DNA from 2 places in the Leptospira sp. GIMC2001 genome. Region 1 is predicted to be linked to the other one. Evidence: riboswitches for the same ligand, from Rfam matches in the RefSeq annotation. Region 1 holds a riboswitch; the other holds the start of a gene.
The links. A riboswitch is a leader RNA that binds a small molecule or an ion and turns the genes downstream of it on or off. The one in region 1 is predicted to bind thiamine pyrophosphate.

Region 1 (4,437 bases):
ATGATCTAGAAATGATGGATTTTCTGGAAGCCCAGTCCCAAGCAATTATTGAAATCGCAGGAAAGAAAAAACCAATTCTGGTTGGTCATTCAACGGGAGGACTCGCAGTACTCGGTGCGGGTGCACTACATCCTAAGTCCATCTCAAAAATTGTATGCATTGCCCCGGTTGTTTACGGACCGGTAGTTGGCCTCTTTAAAACAGCTGTATTAATGCACAGGTTTCATATGGGATTGGTATTCGAACTGGGATTTAGAGCGACTCAGATGAGTGAAGTATTTCTCGAGCAAGGATTTCTTCGCGGAGTAAGGGATCCTAAAGGATTTGAAAACCTTCCGGGAATGAAAGACTATTTTCACAACTATTTTCCAATGTTTAAGAATCTATCAGGCAAGCATATGAGTATGATTCTCGATATGTTGGACCGAACCGATATCAGACCATTGATGTCTGATTATAAAGTTCCTACACTCTTGATTCGAAGTCAGCACGACCCTATCGTTCCTCCAATTTCATCAGACCATCTGACTCGAGATCATGCTTCAATTCAAGAAGTCTTATTCAATGAATCCGGACATTTTGTTCACTTAGAGCAACAAGAAGAATTCCAAAGAGTTGTAGCTAAATTTCTAGATCACCAGAACGCATGGAAAAAATGAACAGGACCTTTGCCCTTGCCAATATTGTATTCGGCACTTGCTAATATCGCCTGAGTTAGGTATGATTTAGCTTTTTTTATAGCGTTGTAAATGTTCTCACCTTTTGCTAGTTGAGCCGCTATCGCAGCTGAAAAAGTACAACCTGTACCATGCGTATTGTTAGAAACAATTCTTTTAGCAGAAATCCAAACGGGGGACTCACTTTGCATTACAATGCAATCTTCACTTTCATTTCCTTCAGCGTGCCCGCCTTTTACAACAACAGCCTTCGATCCCATTTTCAGAATTTCCATTGCGGCAAATTCCATATCCGATTTAGATTTTATGTCGTGTCCAACCAAATCAATTGCCTCTGGAATATTAGGAGTAAGGACTGTTGCGATTGGAAGGATCAGAGATTTTAAAGCATCAACTGCTGACTCTTCCAAAAGGCGATGACCTGACTTAGCTACCATAACTGGGTCAACCACAACAAATTTTGGTTTGTACTGCTGCATTTTCCGTGCAACAAGTTCAATGATTTCTACCTTGTGTAGCATTCCGATTTTTACCGCTTCAATGTCTAGGTCTTCAAACATAGAGTCGATTTGTTCTTCGATCGCTTGAATAGGAAGATCATATAAACCTTTTACACCTGTCGTATTTTGGATAGGCAGGCTTGTTAGAACATTGCATGCATATACACCTAACGCAGAAAATGTTTTGGTATCGGCTTGCATCCCAGCTCCACCACTACCGTCGAATCCAGCTATGCTCAAAGCTATTGGAAAATTTCTTTTCATAACATTTCGATTCTAAGATTTTCTTGGACTTCAGAAACTTTAATCTGATATAGAGCATCCAAGAATCTTTCTTTGAATGTTCCAGTTCCTTTTGCAAGTGATTCAGCAATCTCACCCATATAACCATAATATGCGACAGCCTGTGTAAGATCCGCAAGAGATACTTCATGATCCGAAATCACTGCGGTAAGGAAAGCAGATAAAACGCATCCTGTTCCAGTTATCTTAGGCATCAAAGCTGATCCGTTGTAAGTCCTAGACATATTCTTACCATCAGTCAATAGATCAACTTCTCCACTAACAACCACTATACATTTGTATTCTGTTGCGAGGTAAAATGCAGAATCTTTTACAGACAGAGTACTTTCTGTACTATCTACGCCTCGAGTTGAATGATTCTTACCCGCTAGGCTTGATATTTCCGATGCATTGCCTCGAATCAGATTCACTTTTCCTGTAGCCAAAATATCCAAGCAAGCTTTGGTTCTTGTTGCCGTAGCTCCGGCTCCCACAGGATCAAGAGTTATCTTGGATTTGGAATTCGTGCTCAAAACCTTATCAATGATAGATCTTTGGTGGGTGTTGATAGTACCAATATTGATACATATTCCATTTACGATAGGAACCAATTCAGTTGCATCCGTCGGATCTTCTGACATCACAGGAGCTGCTCCAACAGCAAGCAAAGCATCTGCCACGAAATTGACAGTTACGGAATTGGTTATGTTTAGAACGAGTGGGTGCTTGGTTATCATCACACTGCCTCCGCTAGTATTATCTAGTTCAGGTCATCAGGGTATATTCTCAGCCATGACTCAGAGTCAATAGCACCCCCGGCGAATAGAATCAATGTCAAGTGAACTACAATCCTTCCTTTTGTCTATTCTATTTAGTAGAAGGATTATAAGATTTCAAAATCAAACCAAAACTATTCTTGATAAGCCTCTTAAATTTTCCAACAATCCAAATCAAATCTCGGTTTACGAGAAAAAGTACAGGAATTCCATACAGTGTGATAAAAGTTGAGCTGATAATTCCATAAGCCAGAGCAAGAACCATAGGTTCCAAAAATGGATCAGAGCCTCCAATTCCATAACCCGTTGGCAAAAGACCAAGGACAGTGGTTGCAGTTGTAATCACAATGGGTCGCAACCTTCTTCCTGATCCTTGAATCACTTTTAGTTTATCTTTTCTCCGAGCATATTTCGTTCGACGTATTGTCTCACCTTTTGGAAAAAACTTATTGATAAACTCCAACATCATAATTGAATTATTTACAACAATTCCTGACAGTCCTATAACTCCAATTGCGGCCAAGAATGAGAATGGAAGACCGTGCAAAAAGAAAGACCATAAGACTCCCACAAGTCCAAACGGAACAGCAAGCAATACCAAAATCGGTTGAGAAAAAGATTCAAACAATAAAACGATAGCGAGATAGATCGCGATAAATCCTAAGAAGAATGCAATCACCAATGAACGAAAAGATTCTTGAGATTTTTCTGCTTCACCGCCAAAACTCATAGTCACTTCAGGAATCTCTTTTAGTTCTTTTGCAAAATTGGCAAGAGTTGCATCCACAACTTCTTTGGGGATCACATCAGGCTCACTATTCGCTGTGATGGAAGTAGTTACCTCTCCTTCAATATGATAGATTTTGGAATCAGCTCGTATCGTCGAAATACTAGAAAATGAGCGCAACGGAATGAGGGCTCCCGTTCTATTGCGAACTTCAAGATCCAAAATATTTTTGGGGGATGATCTATACTTGTCGGGGAACTTGGCTCGAATTCCAATCTCTTCATTTTCGCGAACGATGGAAGTTGCAACAATACCATCAAAAGCTATGCGAAGAGTCGTTGCAACATCTTGGACGGTCAAACCCATTTGACCGAGAGTAGCATAGTTCAAATCTATCTTATATTCCTCTCGACCAATTTTGGCATTGGAAGCAACATCATAAACACCTTTCACTTGCTCAAGATACTCAATCACTTTCTGGGTATATTTTTCTCTCAAATCTTTACGATCTGACAAAACACGAATTTCTATCGACTTACCAACGGGTGGTCCGGGTTTCACAACTTGAACATCCAATTCAACTAAAGGTAAATTCAAATCACCTATACGATTGCGAAGTTCTGTAGCAATTTCTGTTGCCTCCCTTTCTCTTTTTGATACCGGTGTGAGTCCTACTTCAATTGCTGCGAGTTGCTTCTCACCGCCAATGGGAACAGCCAGTTTGTTTAAGTTATTGGTTCCAATCTTACTCGTAGTATAATAGAGTTCTTCTTCCGACAGCGAGAGAACCAATTCTTCTATCTGATTAATTACCTTTTCTGAGGCATTGAAAGAATAGTAATCCGGCATCTCCAAAGTTATGTTGATCGTATCAGCGCCCGCAGGGGGGAACAGATTCATTCGAACTTGGGGGCCAACAAAACGAAATGTCATGACTAGAAAGAGAAAAATCAATCCGAGACTTAGATACTTTATTCTGAGCGTTGCCCTTAAAGTAGTTTCGTAGAAACCCTTCATTCTTCGCTCCAGTCGATTTCTGAAATTGTCATCTTTATGCGAATGGGCTTTGCCATATTCATTGACAAGGCTTGGTAGAAAAAACCAGGAATAGAGCAATGAACCAACGAGTGAGGCAATCACTACTATAGGGATTGCCTTGATGAACTTGCCCATGGTGCCAGTCACAGCAAACATCGGAATGAACGCAAATACAGTAGTACAAACACTGGCAAAGATGGGCATTACAACTTCCATCGTACCTTTGAGAATATTTTTTGCTTTGTCGCCCCCCCGTTGCACATAGTACAAAGAGTTCTCTGTAACAACAACGGACTGATCCACGATCATACCCAATGCCGTGATCATTGCAACCAAGGAGATGGCATTGATCGACTGATCCAATCGATTCATCAAAATAAAAGTAACCAAGAACGAAAATGGAATACTAAGGGCAATGAGAAAGGAAGACCGGATAT
Region 2 (4,437 bases), on a different contig from region 1:
TCTAATGATACGGTGACCAATCAAGGCAATAAAGCCGATCCATATACATTAGGAATTAGGCGAGGAAATATTAAAAAGAAATACAATGCGTTCGGATTCAATCAGAAAATTATTTTCGGAATTCAGGAAATGCCAAGCACCTTCACTCAATGGAATGGAAGTTGGGATTGGCGTTATATGGACAGATCTCCTACTGAGAGCTTAGGATTTTTCAATGCTCCCGCAGACTTAGGTCTTTCTTGGATAGGAGAGATTTCGATTCTCAATCTTCAGTTAGGACTAGCAAATGGTGAAGGTTATCGCAGTGTTCAGAATGTAGAATCTTCGGGTGTTGATGGTTATGCGAGAATATCTGTTTCGCCTACAATTGAGGATTGGAAGTTTGGTCTGCATGCGATAGCAAGATCCAAGAATTTAGTCGGACTCGCCGGCAATGAATGTTTGGAACGCAGATCGAATTGTATGGTAGATGACAACAATCCGAATACATTCTTAGAAAAAGATCTCAGATCGAGAAAGGGAGAAACAGCTGGATTTGAATTGACTGTTGATCACAATCAATATCTACATTTTGGTGCGGGATATATATGGCGTCGGGATTACGAAGGATCAGTAAGAGATCGATTGAATTCTACAAGTCCAGTGATTTACAATCGTGATCGATTTGGGCATGCCATATATTCTTGGTTAGGTTTTGGATTTAATGACTTCTGGATCGTTTTTCGTGGAGAAAAGGGGACTGGAAGAAATGGAATTCTCAATGCTAATTTTTCTGATAAAGATGAAGTCTCCTATCGCTTGAACAATCCGAATGATTTCAATCCAGAAAATATTTACTCATCCAAAGAAGAATTTATCAAAAGATCAATAATAGTAGAGTATAGAATTGCGGAAAATTTTCGCTTCGGACTAGGTGGGAGTATTACGACAAATTTCAATCCTCGTGGAGAGCGAGAACGAATCTATATTGATCCGATCGGAGAGACTAGATCCCAGAATGAATATGAGAGCCAATTTACACGCAATACGAATTTAGGAATCGTTTCTTATTCTAAGAGGGAAGAACGATTGTTTATTAGAGCTAGTTTTATATTTTAATGAGGAGTAAGATAAGATGAAGAATGTAAGAAGAAAAGAAATGAGTGGTTTGTTACTGGCTGTTTTGGTTTTGGTCTTGTCGGTCGCACATGTAATCGGTCAATCCAATAATGATGCAACAGTGAGCTTTGTGATTGGTAAAACTTTTGTTAAACCATCCAAAACTTCAAAGTGGAATCCCTTGAAACTTGGGGATAAAATTCCAGAAGGATCTTTGGTTAAAGCCGGAAACGGATCTCGATTGACAGTTTTGTTCAAGGGATCAGAATTCAAAATTGCTCCCAATACTGAGTTAGAAATATCATCTTTTCCAGATGGTAAAAAAGATGGAAGCGTGGATCTCAAATCAGGTTTTGCTTGGTTCAAATTAAGTAATTTGGGAGATACCAAATTTACAGCTAAAACTCCAACTTCAACTGCTGGTGTTAGGGGAACTGCATTTGCAACCATGTATTCTGCTAAAGAAAAAATGGCAATGAATTGTATCTGCGAAGGAAAGGTTGAGATTGGCAATTCAGCAGGATCCAAAAGCGAACTCGTAAAAGCTGGTTCAGGAACTTCTATTCGACCTAACGGTGATATTGATATTAGTTCTTATAAAGATGATCTCTCAAAGAATGTTGCGAATCCTTCATTTGCAAAAAAAATCAAAGCAGCACCAGTTTTAGCAAATTGTCTATCTTGTCATACTCCAAAGGGATGGGATTACAAAGGCGTTGTTAGGGATGAAACTTACGGAAAGTAGTTTCTTCCAAAAAAAAGACTGTCCACTTAACCATTGATTATCAGTCTTGGGTTGGAGTGGTGAGATGCAAGGGGTGCCAAATTTTGGCTGAGATATCTAGATGAACTAGGTGGACCCTTAGAACCTGATCCTGTTCATACAGGCGTAGGAATGCTGATAACCCGAAATGCTATTTACCCTCCATATTAAGGAGGATCTATGGCAGATCATTTTACAGTTCCCGCATTCGCTAAGCGATGTATGGATATTACAGGCAATTCATGGGGTGCATCATTTGAGCATCCCTTTGTTATTGCTCTCGCAGACGGAAGTCTAAAACCAGAAATTTTTAAATTCTATCAGATGCAAGACGCGAGGTATCTTGAAGCTTTCTCGGATGCTTGTGCTATCATTTCCACAAAAGCAGAAGATCCTGTCGACAAATTATGGTTTGTTGATGCCGCGCGCATGGCGTTGGTGGTCGAAAGTCAATTGCATGCAGGGTATGGTGCAAAGTTAGGATACAACTCAGAAGACATTGCAAAAATTGAATTAACACCAAGCAATCGAGCCTATCAGAATCATATGATTTCGACTGCACTGCGTGGAAGTTTAGTGGAAGCCGTTGCAGCAATTGCACCTTGTCCTTGGTTGTATATTGAATTGGGACAGCATCTACTCAAGAAAATGGGAACGATACCAGATACACATCCTTATGCAGATTGGTTGAAAATGTATTCGGATCCTGGATTCAATGATTACATGAACGAACTTTTGTCTAGATTGCAGAAATATGCCGATCGTTCTGATGGAGAAACCAAAAATCGAGCGCTAAGTGACTTTCACACAAGCGCAAGATACGAATGGATGTTTTGGGATCAAGCATGGACCAACCAAAAATGGCCTGCCTAATTTGATTTTCAAAGATTTATAGAATTCTGAGACAAAATAAATTCGAGAATTTTACAAATTAATTTTTTCAAAATCTGGATTCATTCATTTTCTTGGAAATGGATGAATCCTTTTGATTGAGGCAAATACAACTTACCATCTCTATAAAAATGAACATTAGGCGAATCTGAGTTTTTGTCTTCAGGCAAATCGTTTTTTAGATCGGAATTTAAGTTCAAATTTTTTGATTTGGATTCTGATGAATTTGAGATGTTACTGTATTCCTGCATCCCAACTCTACCAATGCAGGTTATAGGAATTCCGAGGATTGAACTTGGGATTGCATCTCTTGAAGTAAATAGCAATTCTAACTCTTCGCCTGAGGTGATTAATTCATCTACTTCCATATACTGAATGAATTCGGAAAACTCTGGCAGATGATTGATTTCAATTTCTAAACTAACAGAACTTGTTTTTGCAAGTCGTGTTGCATCTTGTACAAGACCATCGGTAATATCCATACATGATGTGATTTTGAATTTTTGCAATTCTGGAATGAGAATATGGCGAGACAACGGAGTGATATGCTTTGTAATTGATTGAAATTTCAAATAATCGCTTGCATTTTCCTTATGCTCTAAGTGCAATCCTGCTTTTTCATTTTCTCTCGGCCTTGAAAAACCTTGACTCAGAAATTTATAACCAAGACTGGAAAGACCAAGACTGCCCGTTATATACAATCGATCGCCTGGCTTAGCTTCGGATCGATTCCAATATGTATAGCCTTCTTTTAGTTCTCCGATCATTGTGAGACTCAGAACCGTATGAGGTGAGGAAAAAGTATCTCCTCCGGCAAGAAGGATTTTGTAGAGATCGAGACGATCATTTAGGCTTTTGGCAAAACGATTTATCCAACTTTCTTTAGAAGATAATTGCGATAAGCCTAAGTTGAGAAAACAAATCTTTGGAACACCACCTGAAGCCCCAATATCGGAGGCATTGATTTCGACCAATTTCCAGGCGATTTCTTCTGGGCTTGACCAATCATGACGAAAATGAGTTCCTTCACTCATGGAATCGGTTGTTACGAGTCGGTTTTTATTCCATAGAAAACAATCGTCGGTCGGAGACTGCTTCGATCGATAGAGGCTCTGTATGATCGAGTCTTCTTTCATGGATTTCCACGTTTTACCATTGACTCTCTGGATGAAACGAAAATCCTGTCCAAAGAAAGGAAATTTGGATGTCAGTACTATCAAAAGAACATAAAACTCCTTCCCTTAAGAAGGAAGAAACCCAGAAAAACTGGTTTCTAATCGATGCGAAAGGTAAAACTCTCGGTCGATTGTGCTCAGAAGTTGCGAGCAGATTGCGCGGTAAGCATAAACCAACATTTACACCCAACCAAGATTGCGGTGATGGTATTATCATCATCAATGCATCGCAAGTAAATGTAACAGGCAATAAACGAACAGAAAAAGTATATTACCATCACTCAAGATATCCAGGTGGTATGAAGACCAGGACTTTTGATCAACTTGTTAATAAAGATCCTGAGAGAATCATTCTTGAAGGTGTAAAAGGTATGTTACCAAAAAGCAGACTTGGATCTGCAATGCTCACACATTGTCGTGTATTTGCTGACGACAGACATAACCTTCAATCACAGAAACCTGTGAAGCTGGAGATATAAGGAATTATCATGACTAAAGACAATGCAATCT

Region 2: linked by a shared signal. The riboswitch ahead of tenA (thiaminase II) and the one ahead of thiM (hydroxyethylthiazole kinase) in region 1 are both predicted to bind thiamine pyrophosphate.

Annotation. Positions count from the first base shown of each region.
Region 1 is NZ_CP115467.1:146,678-151,114, reverse strand. It holds gene O4O04_RS00700 (alpha/beta fold hydrolase) at 1-659, shown strand, start outside; gene thiD (bifunctional hydroxymethylpyrimidine kinase/phosphomethylpyrimidine kinase) at 635-1,441, opposite strand; gene thiM (hydroxyethylthiazole kinase) at 1,438-2,196, opposite strand; TPP riboswitch at 2,184-2,286, opposite strand; gene O4O04_RS00685 (efflux RND transporter permease subunit) at 2,327-4,437, opposite strand, start outside.
Region 2 is NZ_CP115468.1:2,645,455-2,649,891, reverse strand. It holds gene O4O04_RS13750 (hypothetical protein) at 1-1,098, shown strand, start outside; gene O4O04_RS13745 (FecR family protein) at 1,115-1,843, shown strand; TPP riboswitch at 1,903-2,011, shown strand; gene tenA (thiaminase II) at 2,042-2,734, shown strand; gene thiL (thiamine-phosphate kinase) at 2,815-3,972, opposite strand; gene rplM (50S ribosomal protein L13) at 3,957-4,406, shown strand; gene rpsI (30S ribosomal protein S9) at 4,416-4,437, shown strand, end outside.